Regions from separate parts of the Paenibacillus macerans genome, predicted to be linked through region 3. Evidence: riboswitches for the same ligand, from Rfam matches in the RefSeq annotation. Region 3 holds a riboswitch; each other region holds the start of a gene.
The links. Region 3 has a riboswitch for cyclic di-AMP ahead of DYE26_RS19350 (APC family permease). Riboswitches for the same ligand answer to the same signal wherever they lie in the genome.
Positions count from the first base shown of each region.

Region 1 (5,449 bases), on a different contig from region 3:
GAAAACCTCGCGCGGGCGATCGGCCTGGAGAAGGCGTCGCGCATCGAGGCGTTCGACAACTCCAACATCCAAGGGACGAACCCGGTATCGGCGATGGTCGTGTTTATCGACGGCAAGCCGGCCAAGAAGGAGTACCGCAAATACAAGGTGCGGACCGTACAGGGACCGGACGACTACGAAACGATGCGCGAGGTGATCCGCCGCAGGTACGAACGGGTGCTGAAAGAGAACCTGCCGCTTCCCGACGTGGTCGTAGTCGACGGGGGCAAAGGGCAGATCTCCGCCGCGACCGACGTATTGGAAAACGAGCTGGGCCTCTATATCCCGGTGTGCGGCCTGGTCAAGGACGCCAAGCATAAAACGGCGCAGCTGATGGCTTTTGACCCGCCCGAGCCGATTCATCTGCCGCGCGACAGCCAGGAGTTCTACCTGCTGCAGCGGATTCAGGATGAGGTGCACCGCTTCGCCATCACGTTCCACCGTGAGCAGCGCGGCAAGTCGATGGTTGTTTCGCGGCTCGACGCGATCCCCGGCATCGGGGAGAAACGGCGCAAGGCGCTGCTGAAGCATTTCGGCTCGCTGAAAAAAATCAAAGAGGCTTCAGTCGAAGACTTCCGGCCGCTTTCGATCGGCGACAAGCTCGCCCGCCAAATTATCGACGCCCTGCGGGACGAGGACGTGCCGGAAGAATTGTAAACTACGGCCAGTTTTGGAGCCATGGCTTACCATGATCGCAAGGAGCGGGAGCGTGATAGGGATCCAAAGTCACTGGCGGCGTTGCATTAACTTTTGCTCAAGCTTTCCCGTAAAAGCTATCCGAAATCTAACGGTTGCAGCAGCGGCTATTTGCCGAAAAAAGACCTTTTCTAAATTCTAACGGTTATGAGCGCCGTTATTTGCCTGAATCCAAGCAGAAATTACCGGTTTTCAGCGAAATAAGCTCCATGGCAACCGTTACAATTTGAAATCAACGGGATTGGAACAAATAGCGCTTGTGGCAACCGTTAGAATATTGGTTTGCCCAGAAAAGGTAACTTTCCACAGATTTAAATGCAGCGCTAGTGCCAATTGCCGCTATTTTGCGGAAACAAATGCAACGCTCACTCCTCTCTGCTCCTTAAACCAAAAAACCGTCGAAGCAAAAATTGCTTCGACGGTTTTTTGCGTTCTGCAGGGTCAACCCTCTTCACAGCCGCCTAAGGCTGCTGCAGCAGCTGCGGAGATTGCGGGGGCTCCGGCTGCTGCGGCTGCAGCGGCGGTGGACCCTGCGGCGGACCCTGCCGCTCCTTGCCCGGCGGGTTGAACAGATAGATGACGTAAGCGACGATCGCCGGCAGGGCGATGTAGACCAGACCGGCGGCGATGTTCACCGCTCCGCCCATAAACATCAGGCTCAGCGCCATAAGGATGCTGTCAAAGATCACGTGCGAGAAAACGACGGTCGGAAAGCCGTAGCGCAGGAAAATGAAGCTGAACAGCAGTCCGATAAAGGTCAACTCGATCGGCCGTGAAATGACCGGATAGATCGGATACAGCGTATGGCCGAAAGCCCAGATCAAGGTCGTCAAAAGACTGGCGATGAACGTGCTGCGGAACAGCTTTTTCAGCATCGGAATGCCGAACAGCCGGTAAACGGCTTCCTCGCCGATCCCGGCCACCCAGGCGAGCAGCGGGAACAGGAGCGGGTAGACCATGTTGTACGGCGATTGTGTCGCATCGGTCGTCGACCAGGTATGAATCGTTCTTTCCAGAATGAAGAAGACAACCGACTGCACCCCGAGCAAAATTAAAGCCCACGCATAACCGTCGGCCACCGCGGTCAGCACATGGCGGCCGTAACCTTCCTCCCTGGACCGCGCCCACAGATTGATGCCGTTTTTCCGCCACAGTCCGTCCCCGCCGACGAGCGAGAAATATACCGAGGCGGCAAGAATCAGGGTGACGAGTCCTTGAATCACGAACCCTACCGTCAGCACGATCGGATCGAGCCCGTCCTTTTCAAACACAGGCAGCATGTTGACCGTCCCGATGACGGACAAGACGAAGTAGGCGCCGGCCAGAAAAATCCCGCGTTTAAAAGTGGTATGCGCCCGCGTCAGCGCGCTGTATACGATGGCCAGGATGCCGAGCACAAATGTGAACAGGGCGTATCCGGCAAAGGTAAGCCAGTTGGCCAGCCGCGTCTGCCCGGCGACGTAATCGGCATGCGACTCAGGAACGGAGAAGTAGCTTTCGAATGACGATACGGCGCCGTATTCGTAGCGGATATCGATCGTCGCTTGCGACTCCCCGAGCTCATCCCCCTTGATGCGATAGAGCAGACCGACATCGCCCTCGCCCGACACGCGCTCAAGGCGGGCTGGGTCAAAGCCGAACGCGGCCAGATAAGGCGCGGCCAGCCGCTCCTTCTCCTCCAGCGTCAAATCGCCCTCCCAGGTGCGCAGCGAGTCTGGCGTTTCGGTACCGTAGTCCAGCATCATCTGCTTTTTCGCATTGCTCGAGGAAACGATTTCCTCGAACCCGACCACTTTGCCGGTGGTCATGTGAACGTCGACGGTCAAAGCGCTAAACACATCGTTTGGTTCGTTGAAACGGACGCGAAATACGTCGTACGGAAATTGCTTGTCATACGTCTTCAGGAAAGGGGCGAGCAAATCCGCCTTCGTTAAATAACCGTACAGATCGGAGCGCGATTCATAGGTAACGAGCGCTTTTTCGGGATGACCGGCCAACTCGATGTTCAGCACCGACTTTGCAAATTCGATAGCTTTCGTTCTGGCCTGCGATTTGGCGATGACGTCATCCGACTGTTCCATCTGCAGCGTGTCGGAAGCGGTTGTCGGAAAAATCTGGACGATGAAGAAAATGACCAACCCGATCAGGGCCATCAGCCAAAGCGTTTTTGTCTTCAGCCTGCGGCTGGACGGTTTCATAGGTGAAAACATTACAAAACTCCTTTAAAATTTTTTGTTCTCAAGTATGATTTTGCGCGAAGTACATCACAGTAAAGATAACATAGTGGAATTTCCAACGCCAGTTGAAGGCAAAAATGATGAAAAGATGCAATAATCCCGTTATACCCTAGCATGGCTCAGATTGGACGGCAAGAAGATCGGGGATTTGCCGTTTCCAGCCCTTTTTCACTGTTTTTAATCAAAATGAACCTTTGTAGTGGAAGCCAATAAGGATTATAATCCATTTGACGAAAACGGAATGAAAACAATTGAAAAAATATTAAGGCCTAATTTCGATTTCGAAAACGGGGGAACCGATTTTTTTGGGGTGAATTTCGCGCGATTGTGGCGGCAGCCGGTATGGCTGCCTTGGTCGGGCGATTAGGGCAACTGTGCATGCCCGAATCCGTCAGCTAACCTCGTAGGCCTCCTGCAACAGGAACCAAACACCGAAAGGCATTGGATTTCCAGTGCTTTTTTCTTTTGTTCTTTTTTCACGACAACAATGGGGTGAATGAATTGTCTTTCAAAAAAATCAGCTTTTCCCCGCCGCAAATTTTGGTGTTGGGTTTTGCGCTCATCATTTTGCTGGGATCGCTGCTGCTGATGCTGCCGATTTCCAGTGCGGCCGGGGAGACGCTGCCGTTCGTCGACGCGCTGTTTACGGCGACTTCGGCGACATGCGTAACGGGACTGGTCGTCGTCGACACCGGGACCTATTTTTCCACGTTTGGCCAAATCGTAATCATGCTGCTGATTCAGGTCGGCGGACTTGGGTTCATGACCATGGCCACCTTGTTTTCGCTCGTGTTGAAACGGAAAATCTCGCTGAAGGACCGGCTGATCCTGCAGGAGGCGATGAACCAGAACACGATGGAGGGGATCGTCCGGCTGATCCGCAAGGTGCTGCTGTATTCGCTGGTCATTGAATCCTGCGCGGCGCTGCTGTTCGCGATTCGCTGGGCGTTTGACATGCCGCTGGGCCGGGCGCTGTACTTCGGCGTTTTTCACGCGGTATCCATGTTCAACAACGCCGGGTTTGACCTGTTTGGCGAATACCGGAGCTTGACGTTGTACGTGGCCGATCCGCTCGTCAACTTCGTGGCGATGTTTCTCATCGTGTCCGGGGGCATCGGGTTTATCGTGCTGTCGGACATCATTGATTTCCGGCGCCGCCGCAAGCTGTCGCTGCATTCCAAGGTGGTGCTGTCGATGACGTCGGCGCTGATCGTGGTCGGGGCCCTGGTCATATTTATATTCGAATTCACCAATCCGCGGACGCTAGCCCCGCTCGGCTGGGGCGGGAAATTTTGGGCCGCGCTGTTCCAGTCGGTGACGCCGCGGACGGCCGGGGCCAACACGGTCGATATCGGCGAGCTGCGGCAGGCTTCGCAATTTTTTATGATCATCCTGATGTTTATCGGGGCTTCGCCCAGCTCGACCGGCGGCGGGATCAAAACGACGACCTTCACCATTCTCGTCGGCGCGGTCATCTCCATGATCCGCGGACAGTCGGACCTCGTCCTGTTCCGCTACCGGATGGCCCAGGAACGTATTTTCAAAGCGGTCACCATCACGATGCTCGCTTTATTTCTTGTGGTGGCCGTCGCCATGGTGCTGTCCACGACCGAGGACGCCAGCTTCCTGAGCATTCTGTTCGAGACGACCTCCGCGTTCGGCACCGTCGGGCTTACGATGGGGCTTACCGGGAAACTAACGGTAATCGGCAAAATCCTCATCAGCTTTACGATGTTCGCCGGAAGACTCGGGCCGCTTACGCTAGCTTATGCGCTTGGACCGAAGAAAGGCAAGGAATTGTACCGCCATCCGGAAGGCAAAATGATTATAGGATAAGATAAGGGGACTTGAGATTAAACATGAAAATGCAGCAGTTTGTAGTCATCGGACTGGGCCGGTTCGGCTCCAGCCTGGCTCTGGAGTTGATGGACCTCGGGTATGAGGTGCTCGGGATCGACCGGGACGAAGAGGTGGTAAACGAATTGAGCGACCAGCTGACGCATGCCGTCGTGGCGGACGCCACGGACGAGGAAGTGCTGAAATCGCTGGGCGTCCGCAACTTCGACTGCGGGATCGTCGCGATCGGTAACGATATTCAGATGAGTATTTTGGCGGCGATTTTGCTCAAGGACTTGGGGATCAAAACCGTGGTCGCCAAGGCGCTCTCCGTCTTGCACGGCCGCGCGCTGCAAAAGCTTGGCGTGGACCGGGTTATTTTTCCGGAACGGGATATGGGCGTCCGCGTGGCGCATCAGCTCGTGACTCCAAATCTGCTGGATTACATCGAATTGTCCAAGGAATACAGCATCGTGGAAATGAACGTTCCCGCTTGCCTTGACCGGAAAAACCTGGGCGACATTAACCCGCGCGCCCGTTTCGGCTGCAGCATCGTGGCCATTCATCGCGACGGAAGCATCCTGGTGGCGCCTACCGCCATGGATCAGCTGCAAGAAGGGGACATTATGGTCATCATCGGA
Region 1 covers NZ_UGSI01000002.1:1,467,400-1,472,848, forward strand. The annotation lists gene uvrC (excinuclease ABC subunit UvrC) at 1-696, shown strand, start outside; gene DYE26_RS29840 (CPBP family intramembrane glutamic endopeptidase) at 1,197-2,945, opposite strand; cyclic di-AMP (ydaO/yuaA leader) riboswitch at 3,229-3,398, shown strand; gene DYE26_RS29845 (TrkH family potassium uptake protein) at 3,465-4,808, shown strand; gene DYE26_RS29850 (potassium channel family protein) at 4,832-5,449, shown strand, end outside.
Region 1: it holds a riboswitch for cyclic di-AMP, as region 3 does, so the genes downstream of both, DYE26_RS29845 (TrkH family potassium uptake protein) here and DYE26_RS19350 (APC family permease) in region 3, are expected to answer to the same signal.

Region 2 (5,449 bases), 750 kb from region 3:
CAGGGGTGGAGCCTGCTGAAAAGCCAGTTTCCCTCCGTCATCATTTTGTTCCTGTATCAACTGCTGTGGGGATTGTTTTTGTACCGCCTGGTCGATACCGCCGTTACCGCGCTACTGCAAAGGCATCCGGATCCGCCGCCCACGCAACTCAGCCGAATTCTGTTCCTGCTGGAAGGGCGTATCCATTTGGGGAGCAATCCGGACGTCCGCCTCTATTTAGGATTGCTGATCGGCATGGCGGTCCTACGCCTCCTGCTCACGCCTCTTATTCAAGCGGGAATTCTATACGGGCTTGTCCCCTCCGAGAGCCGTGGACACGGACTGCCGTTGTTCCGCGGAATGAAAGAATTCTGGAAGCCGGTTGTCCTGTTTTATGCCATTGAACTTATTTTAATCATTATCCCGGCCTTCTGGGTTATTCCCAAGCTCCTTGTTTTATGGCCGCATCTGCTGGGGGCCGGAGGACAGATGGCCCCGCTGCTGAAGGGTCTCATCTACATCCTGGGCTGGTTCGTATACGGCTGGCTGGTGAGACAATGCATTCTCTACGTACAATTTGGGTACTTGTTCAAATCAAGCGTCTGGGGTTCCCTCCTCGTCTGCTTCCGGCACCTTCTTCAGGGCATCGGGATCTCCTGCATACTGGGCGCATTCGGGCTGGGCGTGTTCCTGCTGTTCGGAACGGTCTCCTGGATCTGGACCGGAATGCTGGCGCTGATCCTCCAGCAAACCTATCCTCTCTGTCGCAGCGCTTTTAAAATTTGGCAGGTCACCTCGCAATATCGCCTCTGGCAGACAAAAACCGAGAAAAGTTAAAATTTTTTCATCTCTCTGAAACCTTTACGGCACAAGGCCTCCGCGACTTTGCGAAGGCCTTGTGTCAGGTTTTCCCCTCTTAGTCTCGCGAATTAACCATTGCCAAATGATCCCTGTCTTTGTTAAAATAACAGCAACACAATTTCAGTAACAGTTTTGTAATTATTTTTGTCATCTTTGGCAGGAAAATAGCAAGTTACGTCGAATAAGTCTTATCAGGTGAGAAATCAAAGCCGAATTCCCTGCGCCGGGGAAACGGGGGAACCACTTTGGGTGAATTGATCTCGTAAGCGAGGGATCATAGGGAACCTTCAACCGAATCCTTAAGCTAACCTCGTAGGCATTGGAAGGAGCATAATTCTTGAAAAAGCGTTTGACCGTAACAGCAGTAAGTTTTGCATTGCTTTTCACGATCGGAACCGGCAGCGTTTTCGCGGATTCCAAACTGGACAGCGCCATTGAAGAAGGCCTCGGATCTCCTTACTCCGCAGGCGGAACAACAACGTCCGGTTTTGATTGCTCCGGATTTACGATGTATGTATTTAACAAGCTCGGCATCGATCTTCCTCATCAATCGGGCTCCCAATTTGAGATGGGAACAAGCGTTTCCAAGGATGAATTAATCGCAGGCGATCTGGTGTTCTTCAACACTTCCGGCGATGGCATATCTCATGTTGGTATTTATGTCGGCGACGGCAAATTTGCGCATGCCTCTTCTTCCAAAGGAGTTGTCATCAGCAAACTGAGCGAAAGTTACTACGAGAAGCGGTATGTTGGAGCTAAGCGCATTATGAGCTCCGAGAAATTTGAAGCTGTGACAGCCGAACAGTAGTCGCAATCCATAACGAATTCGACAAACCCGCAGGGATGATTGGGATACCACGTCTCCTGCGGGTTTTTCCTGTCTACGGATGATCCCCCTTAGGAATCAATACCCAGATCACTCCGCTCCTCACACAGGCCAAAAGCATCCTTTTTGCCGGGAAACTTGCCAATGTTGGCCCACTTTGGTAAAATGACCAACAGAAATAGTAACAACTTTGTAATTTTTGTTGTGACGTCGTTTTTGGGTGCATACTACATGAAACTGCCGAATTCCCCGCACCCGGGAAACGGGGGAACCACATCAGTCAGGGTGAATTGATCCCGCTTCAAAGGGATCATAGGGAGCCTTCAACCGAATCCTTAAGCTAACCTCGCAGGCCTTGGAAGGAGTTAGACATCTTGAGAAAGACTTTAGCAGCAGCGGTAACGAGTTTGGCTCTATGTTTCAGTCTGGGAACGGGAAGCGCCTTTGCGGACGAGCAGGAAACGTCGCTCTCCAACATCGTCAATTCCGTGTACGGCACGCCTTACAAATACGGCGGCACCAGTACGGCCGGATTTGATTGCTCCGGGTTTACGCGGTATGTGTTCGAACAAATGGGCGTTACGCTTCCTCGCGTATCCACGGCCCAATACAAGGTAGGAACTCCGGTATCAAAAAGCAAGCTGCAAGCCGGCGATCTTGTCTTCTTTAACACCCTGGGTGGCGGAAAAGTATCGCATGTGGGCGTCTACGTTGGCGACGGAGAATTTGCCCATGCCTCTTCATCCAAAGGAATCCGGATCGACAAATTGAGCAGCAGTTATTACCAGAACCGCTTCGTTGGCGCGAAGCGGGTGCTCAGCAAATACGGTTATTCCGTATACGCCGCGGAATCCTGAACCTCCGCCGGCGCTTAATTTCGCTCCGCATGACCTGTCAGCCGTAAGCTTATCTTCGGAATTGGCTTGCGGTTTTTTTCATCCCTATCTATATAACGAAGCGACACGCCAAAAGGTTACCGATTTTTTGTTGATTTCCATAAATCCACAGGTGTCCGAGAGACGGCAGAACCTTTACAAGTCAAGTAAATCCCGTTAGAGTGAGGGTAATAGGAATGCCGTTTTTAAAGGAGGATCCCAATGGATAAACCGATTGTTCAGTTTCGCATCGTTCCCATGGAAGAGAGCCACGGCGCAGAAATCTGCACCTGGCGGTACGATTCTCCCTATGATGTTTACAGCTGGCTTCCTTGGGAACAAATGAAAGCGCTCGATGTCGAATTCGGCAACCCGGCGATCAGAGCGGAGCAATACGTGTCCGTGCTGGACGAGAACGGAGAACTCGCCGGATTTGCCCAATATTTCCCGTTGGAAAGGGTTACGCGGCTCGGTATCGGTATGAAGCCGGAATTGTGCGGACAAGGGCTCGGCAAACGGTTTGTAACGGCGATCGTCGAGGAGGCGCTGCGGCGGAAACCGGGCCATGAGATCGATTTGGAAGTGCTGACGTGGAACACCCGGGCGATTCGCGCTTATCAAAAGGCCGGCTTCACCATCACGGACCTTTACGACAAAATGACCCCTGGCGGCATCTCCAAGCCTTTTTATTGCATGGTGTATCGAGGGTCTCACCCCTCATCCTAAAAATGCTCCCGATCCATTAGATCGGACTTGCTATGAAGTTTATTACAAACTTTACCGCAATCACGACGGAATTGTTCCTATTTTTGACACAAAGACTATGATCGAGCGGCATGTTCCGTTATAATGGAAAAGGTAGCTTACATAGGAGGGGCGATTGGAATGCAAAAGTGGATCATGAGCGGATTGTTCTTCGTGGCTTGCGCTATGGCCATCGTATTGATGTTCACCCTGCCGAGCCGGGAGCAGGCCGCCAAGGAAGCCAAACCGCAATTGCCTGAAATTACGATGAATGCGGCACAAGCCGAAGCCACCGTAAAAGCAAACTGCATCACCTGCCACGGCGATCAGTTGCAAGGGGGCGCGGGACCGAATCTGCAAAAGATCGGCGCAGAACTGACGGCAGACCAGCTTTACGGCATTATCACCAAAGGCAAAGGCGGAATGATGCCTTCCTTCAAGGATCGGCTCAAGGATGAAGAAATTGCCAACGTCGCGATGTGGCTCGCGGAGAAAAAATAACGGCAAAAATAACGGCACATGAAAAGCACGCCCGCCGGAAACTTGAGCGTTTCCGGCGGGCGTTTTTTGCCTAGCCTAATCCGCGGCGCGCATTTTCTCGAACGCCTCGTTATATTGCTGCGCTTCTTTAATATCCACTGCCGTAATTCCGCCTTCTTCCCATGAAGTCAGCCGAAGAGTCACGGTTTTATAGTCGATCGTAATAAACGGATGATGATTAAACGCTTCCGAAATCGCAGCCACCTCATCCACGAAAGCAATGCCTTTCATAAAATTGGAGAACGTATATTTGCGGAAGATCCATCGTCCTTCCTCAAGTTCCCAGCCTTCCAGCTTTTCCAAATGCGCTTGTACTTCTTGCGGTGTAAACGGCATCATTTATCCTCCCCGTTCTCTTCAAGAACTCCTAGTTATGTAAGCATCCCCTGGCGCATCGGGACCTAAGCTTCCGGCCCCGTCCTCAACTATTTTATTCCACATACAACCTGAACATGCGTAATGCTTCCTGACTAACTATTTTACCACGGAATCCCGTGCCAAACCAAATCTCTCTAGATCAAAGCCACGGAAGTAAGCTCTTCGTCCCCGATCAGAAAATTGATGCGGTGCCCCTCAGGATCATAAATAACGATCGCGCTCCCCACCTCAAGAACGGGTTCCGCTCCTAACGCAAAAAACAGGTCTTCAGCCAGCGCTTCCTGCACTTCGGCCCGCTCCTCGTCCGCCAATCCCGCCCACTCCGACGATTCCATATCAAAGAAAAGGTAGCTATCGGAAATCCGGCCCACCGCTTTTGTCAGGTCGGCCAAAATATATTCATAATCTCTTCCGTGCTTTACTCCCACCGTGATATCCTCCCTTGATAGCCCTGGTATTCAGGCTATGATCTTATTATACCTGAAAAAACCACTTAAAAAAAAAGGGAAAACTGTCGATAAAATAGATAAATCTTTTTTTAGGCAGCAGTAACGTCTTTTCCGCAAGGATGCGGAAAGAAAGAAAGGATTCAATTTAACTCAAGGACGAGGTGTACAATGGAAATTTCATCGATTATCGGACTTATTCTTGGATTCGTTGCGCTCATTGTAGGGATGTTTCTAAAAGGTGCGCCTATTGGAAGCTTGGTCTCCAACCCAGCGGCCTTCGTCATCATATTCGTCGGAACCGCGGCGTCGCTGTTCATGGCCTTCCCTATGGCGGATATGAAAAAGTTTCCCAAGCTGCTTAAATTGATCGTCTCTCAACCGAAGATGATCACCAAAGCTGAATTGATTACGTTGTTTACGGAGTGGGCCACGATTACCCGGCGCGAAGGACTCCTGGCCTTGGAAGCGAAAGTCGAAGAAATCGATGACGACTTCCTGCGCGGAGGCATGCGCATGATCATCGACGGCAACGACCAGGAATTCGTTCAGGACGTGCTTACGGAAGACATTGCGGCTACCGAAGAACGGCATAAAGTCGGGGCGCAGATCTTTGCCCAGGCTGGGATGTATGCGCCGACCCTAGGCGTTCTCGGCGCCGTCGTCGGTCTGATTGCGGCCCTTTCGGATATGAGTGATATCGAAAAATTGTCCCACGCGATTTCCGGCGCTTTTATCGCCACCGTATTTGGTATTTTTACCGGTTATGTGCTGTGGCATCCGATCGCCAATAAATTGAA
Region 2 covers NZ_UGSI01000001.1:5,063,140-5,068,588, forward strand. The annotation lists gene DYE26_RS22540 (hypothetical protein) at 1-816, shown strand, start outside; cyclic di-AMP (ydaO/yuaA leader) riboswitch at 1,038-1,174, shown strand; gene DYE26_RS22545 (C40 family peptidase) at 1,178-1,648, shown strand; cyclic di-AMP (ydaO/yuaA leader) riboswitch at 1,895-2,036, shown strand; gene DYE26_RS22550 (C40 family peptidase) at 2,041-2,523, shown strand; gene DYE26_RS22555 (GNAT family N-acetyltransferase) at 2,764-3,267, shown strand; gene DYE26_RS22560 (c-type cytochrome) at 3,427-3,786, shown strand; gene DYE26_RS22565 (4a-hydroxytetrahydrobiopterin dehydratase) at 3,862-4,161, opposite strand; gene DYE26_RS22570 (hypothetical protein) at 4,338-4,631, opposite strand; gene motA (flagellar motor stator protein MotA) at 4,821-5,449, shown strand, end outside.
Region 2: it holds a riboswitch for cyclic di-AMP, as region 3 does, so the genes downstream of both, DYE26_RS22550 (C40 family peptidase) here and DYE26_RS19350 (APC family permease) in region 3, are expected to answer to the same signal.

Region 3 (5,449 bases):
GCTACTCAAAATCGCTAATCCTCGTTGTAATTCCTCCAGAGAATTGGTGGAAGAAAGGGCTATTCGTAAATATTTGTCCCGTGTACTGGCCCCGCTTAAAAAGCGATCGGAGTGATACACGCGAATTCCTTTGTTCAGAAAATAATTCTCCATGTGCGTTCCATCGGCATCATCCGATATGGGAAGCCATCTATAGAAGCTTAGTGGATGGCCAGTACGAGGCAGCTGCGGGAAAAACTCCGTAAACAACCGGTTTGCGGATTCCGCCAGCTGTTTTTTTTTCGCTGCAATTGCACTTGCTTTTCCGGATAAGATCAGTTCGCTGATGATCTCGGCATCCAATGAAGAGGTTTTCACATTAATATTAAAAATGGCCTTCACGATCTTCTCTTTAAAAGCCTCGCTAAACACGATATAAGCCACTCGAAGGCCCGAGCAGATGGACTTGGACGTGCTGCAAATATACACCGTTTGTTCCGGGAGAAGCTGAAACATAGGTTGTCCGTAATCTGCCATAATACCGGCTGACAGAAAGGCGTGTATATCGTCCTCAATTAAAATCAACCGATGCTTTCGAATGACGGCCGCCAGTTCGCGTTTGCGGTAGTCGGGAATCATGACCGTCGTGGGGTTGGAACAAGAAGGCATCAGAAAAACGCCGTGCACATCCATTTGAAGGCACTGATTGTCAAGCTCGCCCGGCAGCATGCCATGTTCGTCACCGGGAATCGGGACCAATTTAATACGGTACAATTTCGAAATCTCGATAAAATTAGAGAATGTATACATATCGACCGCGATCCGGTTGCCTGGTTCGAACAGAGCTAATAACGTGATCGCCAATGCATTTAGCGCCCCGGAAGCGATCGCCATATTGTCTTTGTCCGCATGGATCCCAAAATCCGCCATCCAGTTTAGCGCCGCTGCTTTTTGATGGGGGATGCCTGTAGGGTCATTGTAATTCAAGAGCTGTTCCAAATAACCTTTCTCCGTCACCTTCTTAGCTGCTTCAGCGACAATATTGTTGCTTTGCTCAAATGAGGCGACAAAACCAAGATCGATGATTTCATTTGAAATTTTGTCTTTCGAAATAGTAATGGAGCGTGCCGCGTTGGCTGAAACGAATGTGCCGCTGCCTGTTACCGCATATATTAGGCCTTTGAGTTCGCATAGTTTGTAGGCACGTGTTATGGTCGTAAAATTTATGTCCAAAAAATCGGCCAACTCCCTTTGCGGTGGCAGTTTTGTACCCGGGGCTAAAAATCCGTTTGTGATGTCATGTTCCAGCAGTAGGGCGAGCGAACGATAGAGTGGACGTTTCAAAGCGTCTCTATCGGGTTTCCATGACATGGGGTAATCGGTGAAGGAATTGATCGGCATATTTGCACACCTCACAAAATTGTAATCCATACAATTATATCGTTGATTGTATGGATTTGCACTGCTAAAATGGCATGGATAAGTAATCGTACGAGGAGATGCAAGTAAATCATGACTAACAGAAGCGAACTTCAATTGGCGTTTCGTGCCGCCTTTCCTGCTACGATCCCCATTTTGGCAGGCTTTTTATTCTTGGGGATTGCCTACGGCATCTTTATGAACATATCGGGATTTGGGGCAGGGTATGCTTTCCTGATGAGCCTGCTTATTTTTGCCGGGTCGATGGAATTTGTCGCTGTCCATCTGCTGCTGGGCGCTTTTAACCCATTAGGCGCTTTTTTCCTCGCTTTAATGGTTAACGCGCGCCATCTTTTTTACGGGATATCTATGCTTGAAAAATTTAAAGGGAGCGGGTTAAAAAAGATCTATCTGATTTTTGGCATGTGTGATGAAACGTTCTCCATTAATTACACCGCCCAAATACCGCAAGGGGTGAATAAAGGGTGGTACATGTTCTTCGTTACCTTGCTTAATCACATCTATTGGGTGCTTGGCGCTACCATTGGGGGACTGTTTGGGTCACTAGTTCAAATAAACATGGAAGGACTTGAGTTTGTGATGACGGCTTTATTTGTGGTCATCTTCATCGAACAATGGCTGAAAGAAACAACACATCACAGCGCGTTACTGGGGTTGGGGCTATCTGTGTTATGCCTCTTTATTTTTAACGGGGACAACTTTATCATACCTTCCATGATTTTGATCCTCTGCGTGCTTACTTTGATGCGGAGGCCACTGGAAAAGAAAACGGGTGAAACTACATGACAATGACTTTATTGGAACAAGTGATTACTATTGGAATAGTCGTTTTGGGAACCATGCTGACCAGATTTATTCCCTTTATGATTTTCCCTCCGGGCCGGCCCGCTCCGCGTTATGTGCAATATCTCGGGAAAGTGCTGCCCGCGGCGGCTTTAGGATTATTGGTTGTCTACAGTATCAAAGACGTGAATTTTATATCCGGCAACCATGGAGCGCCAGAATTGATTTCGATGGCCATTGTTGCTTTCTTGCATTTTTGGAAAAGGAATATGCTGTTATCGATCCTAACGGGTACCCTGGTCTATATGCTGTTGGTTCAATTTGTTTTTTAAAATGTTTAAAAAAATAGCGTCAGTCATTAATAAACGTTGATTTGGAGAGCATTTTTGAATTGTAAGCGATTAACATATGATCTTTTGTATGATTCCGGCAGTTCACCTTCCTTACTCCTGCTTTACAAACTTTTACACTGAACGTATGATTTATTTTGTTTCCACTAAGAATAAATCAATTCATTATCGCTGAATTTCCTTAAGGAAAACGGGGGACCCGTTAAAAACTTACCTGCCTTTCAGGTGAGTTTCTCTTTTGGGGTGAATCTTGGCAGTTGATCCAGCGATCCGCCAGGTAGGGCGACTCTTGCCGCCCGAATCCGACAGCTAACCTCGTAAGCGTAGTCAGGAGTGGGTTGTATGACTTGTGAAGTTTAGCACAGGGGCCCCTGTGTTTTTTTATTGCCTCGAATTGGCCTATTTGCCCTTAATCTTCAGTTTGTATTTGAAATAATACTTATTTCTGCCGAGCAATATAAAAAAACAACGTAATTTAGGCGGTGACCCCCTGTGCTTTCTTATATAAAGCGATTTCTTATTGGACGGCCGTTAAAATCAACGGAACTGGGCGAACAGAAACTAAGCAAGACCAAAGCGCTGGCCATCCTTTCTTCCGATGCCTTGTCATCGGTGGCTTACGGGCCGGAACAGATCCTGCTTGTTTTAATGGTCGTGGGAGCGGTAGCCTATTGGTATTCGATTCCCATTGCTGCCGGTGTTTTGGTTTTGCTGGTGGCGCTTATTTTGTCTTACCGGCAAATTATTTTTGCTTATCCTCATGGCGGTGGGGCTTATGTGGTTTCCAAGCAAAACCTGGGTGTAATTCCCGGACTGATTGCCGGCGGTTCATTACTTGTTGACTATATCTTGACCGTTGCGGTAAGCGTTTCGGCCGGTACGGACGCCATTACTTCGGCTTTTCCGGGCCTTCATCCATACACGGTGCCCATAGCCGTAGGTTTTGTATTGTTAATTACCATTCTCAATTTGCGTGGTGTCACCGAATCGGCTACGATTTTTGCCTTTCCCGTTTATTTATTTGTTCTGGCCCTGGTGATTTTGATTTGTTCCGGCCTTTATAAAATTATGACCGGCCAAATTTTGCCGGAGTTACACGCTCCGCTTGGTTCTCCAGTGGCTGGAATTAGTTTATTCTTGCTGCTTCGTGCCTTTGCTTCCGGATGTTCCGCTTTGACAGGGGTAGAAGCGATCTCAAACGCCATCCCCAACTTTAAAGAGCCGGCTCCGCGCAATGCGGCAAAAACCTTGCTGGCCATGGGGGGCATATTGGCTGTATTGTTCACGGGAATTGTGTTTCTGGCTTATTATTATGGCATAGGCCCTCTCGCGGAGGTTACCGTGCTTTCCCAAATCGCGGAACACACTTTCGGAAGAAATATCATGTATTTCTTCATTCAGGGAACGACGGCTTTGATTCTTATTCTGGCTGCCAACACCGGATATTCCGCCTTTCCGTTGCTTGCCGTTAATTTGGCCAAAGACAAGTTCATCCCAAGAGCGTTTACGGTTCGCGGAGACCGGCTGGGATATTCAAATGGCATTATTTTCCTGGGGCTGTTTTCGATTTTGCTGATTATCGTTTTTGAAGGGAAAACCGAACTTTTAATTCCGCTTTATGCGATCGGCGTGTTTATTCCTTTTACACTGTCCCAGTCAGGCATGATGGTAAAGTGGTTACGGGAAAAACCTCCAGGTTGGATCAAGAAATTTTTGGCCAATACCATCGGGGCCTTGATCAGTCTGTTGGTCAGCGTGGTGTTTTTCATCACCAAGTTCCATAATGTCTGGCCGGTCCTTATCTTTTTACCTTTAATTATTTACTCCTTTTATCGGATTCATAAGCACTACGAAGCGATTGCGGAGCAGTTGAGAATTTCAACTTGCGAGCGGGCTATACCGATCGAAGGAAACGTGGTGATCGTACCCGTTGCAGGAATCACGCGCGTGGTGGAGAATTCGCTGAACTATGCCAAGTCCCTGCTCCCGTATCAAATCATTGCGGTGCACGTCCCTTTTGAGAAAGCGGACGAAGCGGTGTTTGAAGAGAAGTGGAAAAAATGGCAGCCGGACGTTAGATTGGTGACATTGTACTCTCCGTATCGAAGCATAATTCACCCGTTGATTAAGTTCGTGGATACGGTGCAAAAAAAGGCGCACGAAGCAAATTATCAGGTGACTGTGGTCATCCCGCAATTTATTCCGAAAAAAGGATGGCACAATATCCTGCACAACCAATCGAGCCTGTTGATTCGCGCGCATCTGCTTTACCGGAGAGATGTCATCGTCGCCACGGTTCCGTATCATTTGAAAAAATAACCGAATCAAAGAGCCAGAGGGAGTTCCCCTCTGGCTCTTGCAGGATGCGCTCTTACACGCTGTCCGATCCCGCGCTGCTTTCCTCGTCGGGCGGCACGTCGCCGATCAGCTTCCACGGACCCCATTCTCCGGTTGTTCCCGGTTCCTGTCCTCGTGTCCACCACAGGGCTTGCCAGAATTGCCCGTTATGCACAACGATTTCACCTTCGTTATAGACCCTGATCGGATTCCAGATGAGGTACTTTCCGAAACGGTTAGGGTCTCCCGGGAAACCGGGCTCGGGCGTGGTGGGCGCCGACGGATTGATGCTGAGGTTCACATCCATCACCTGATAGAAGGCATTTGGGGTATCGGCGATATCCCAAACGGCCACGATGACGTGGTAGCCTTCCCGGTCGTTCGGCACAAAGCAATCGTTATAAACGTCGATTGGCGGAATCGCGCCGTCATCGATATAGCGGCAGAACAACTCAAGATCCGCCCGTTTTAAAGGGGAATCGGGGTCCCAGTCTTTTTTCGTAATATAATAATCCCATGTATTCGTGCTGTGATTGGCTGTAAGCTTCCAATGGAACGTA
Region 3 covers NZ_UGSI01000001.1:4,312,011-4,317,459, reverse strand. The annotation lists gene DYE26_RS19365 (aminotransferase-like domain-containing protein) at 1-1,380, opposite strand, end outside; gene DYE26_RS19370 (glycosyltransferase family 2 protein) at 1-18, shown strand, start outside; gene azlC (azaleucine resistance protein AzlC) at 1,492-2,205, shown strand; gene DYE26_RS19355 (branched-chain amino acid transporter permease) at 2,202-2,534, shown strand; cyclic di-AMP (ydaO/yuaA leader) riboswitch at 2,712-2,891, shown strand; gene DYE26_RS19350 (APC family permease) at 3,045-4,871, shown strand; gene DYE26_RS19345 (lytic polysaccharide monooxygenase) at 4,924-5,449, opposite strand, start outside.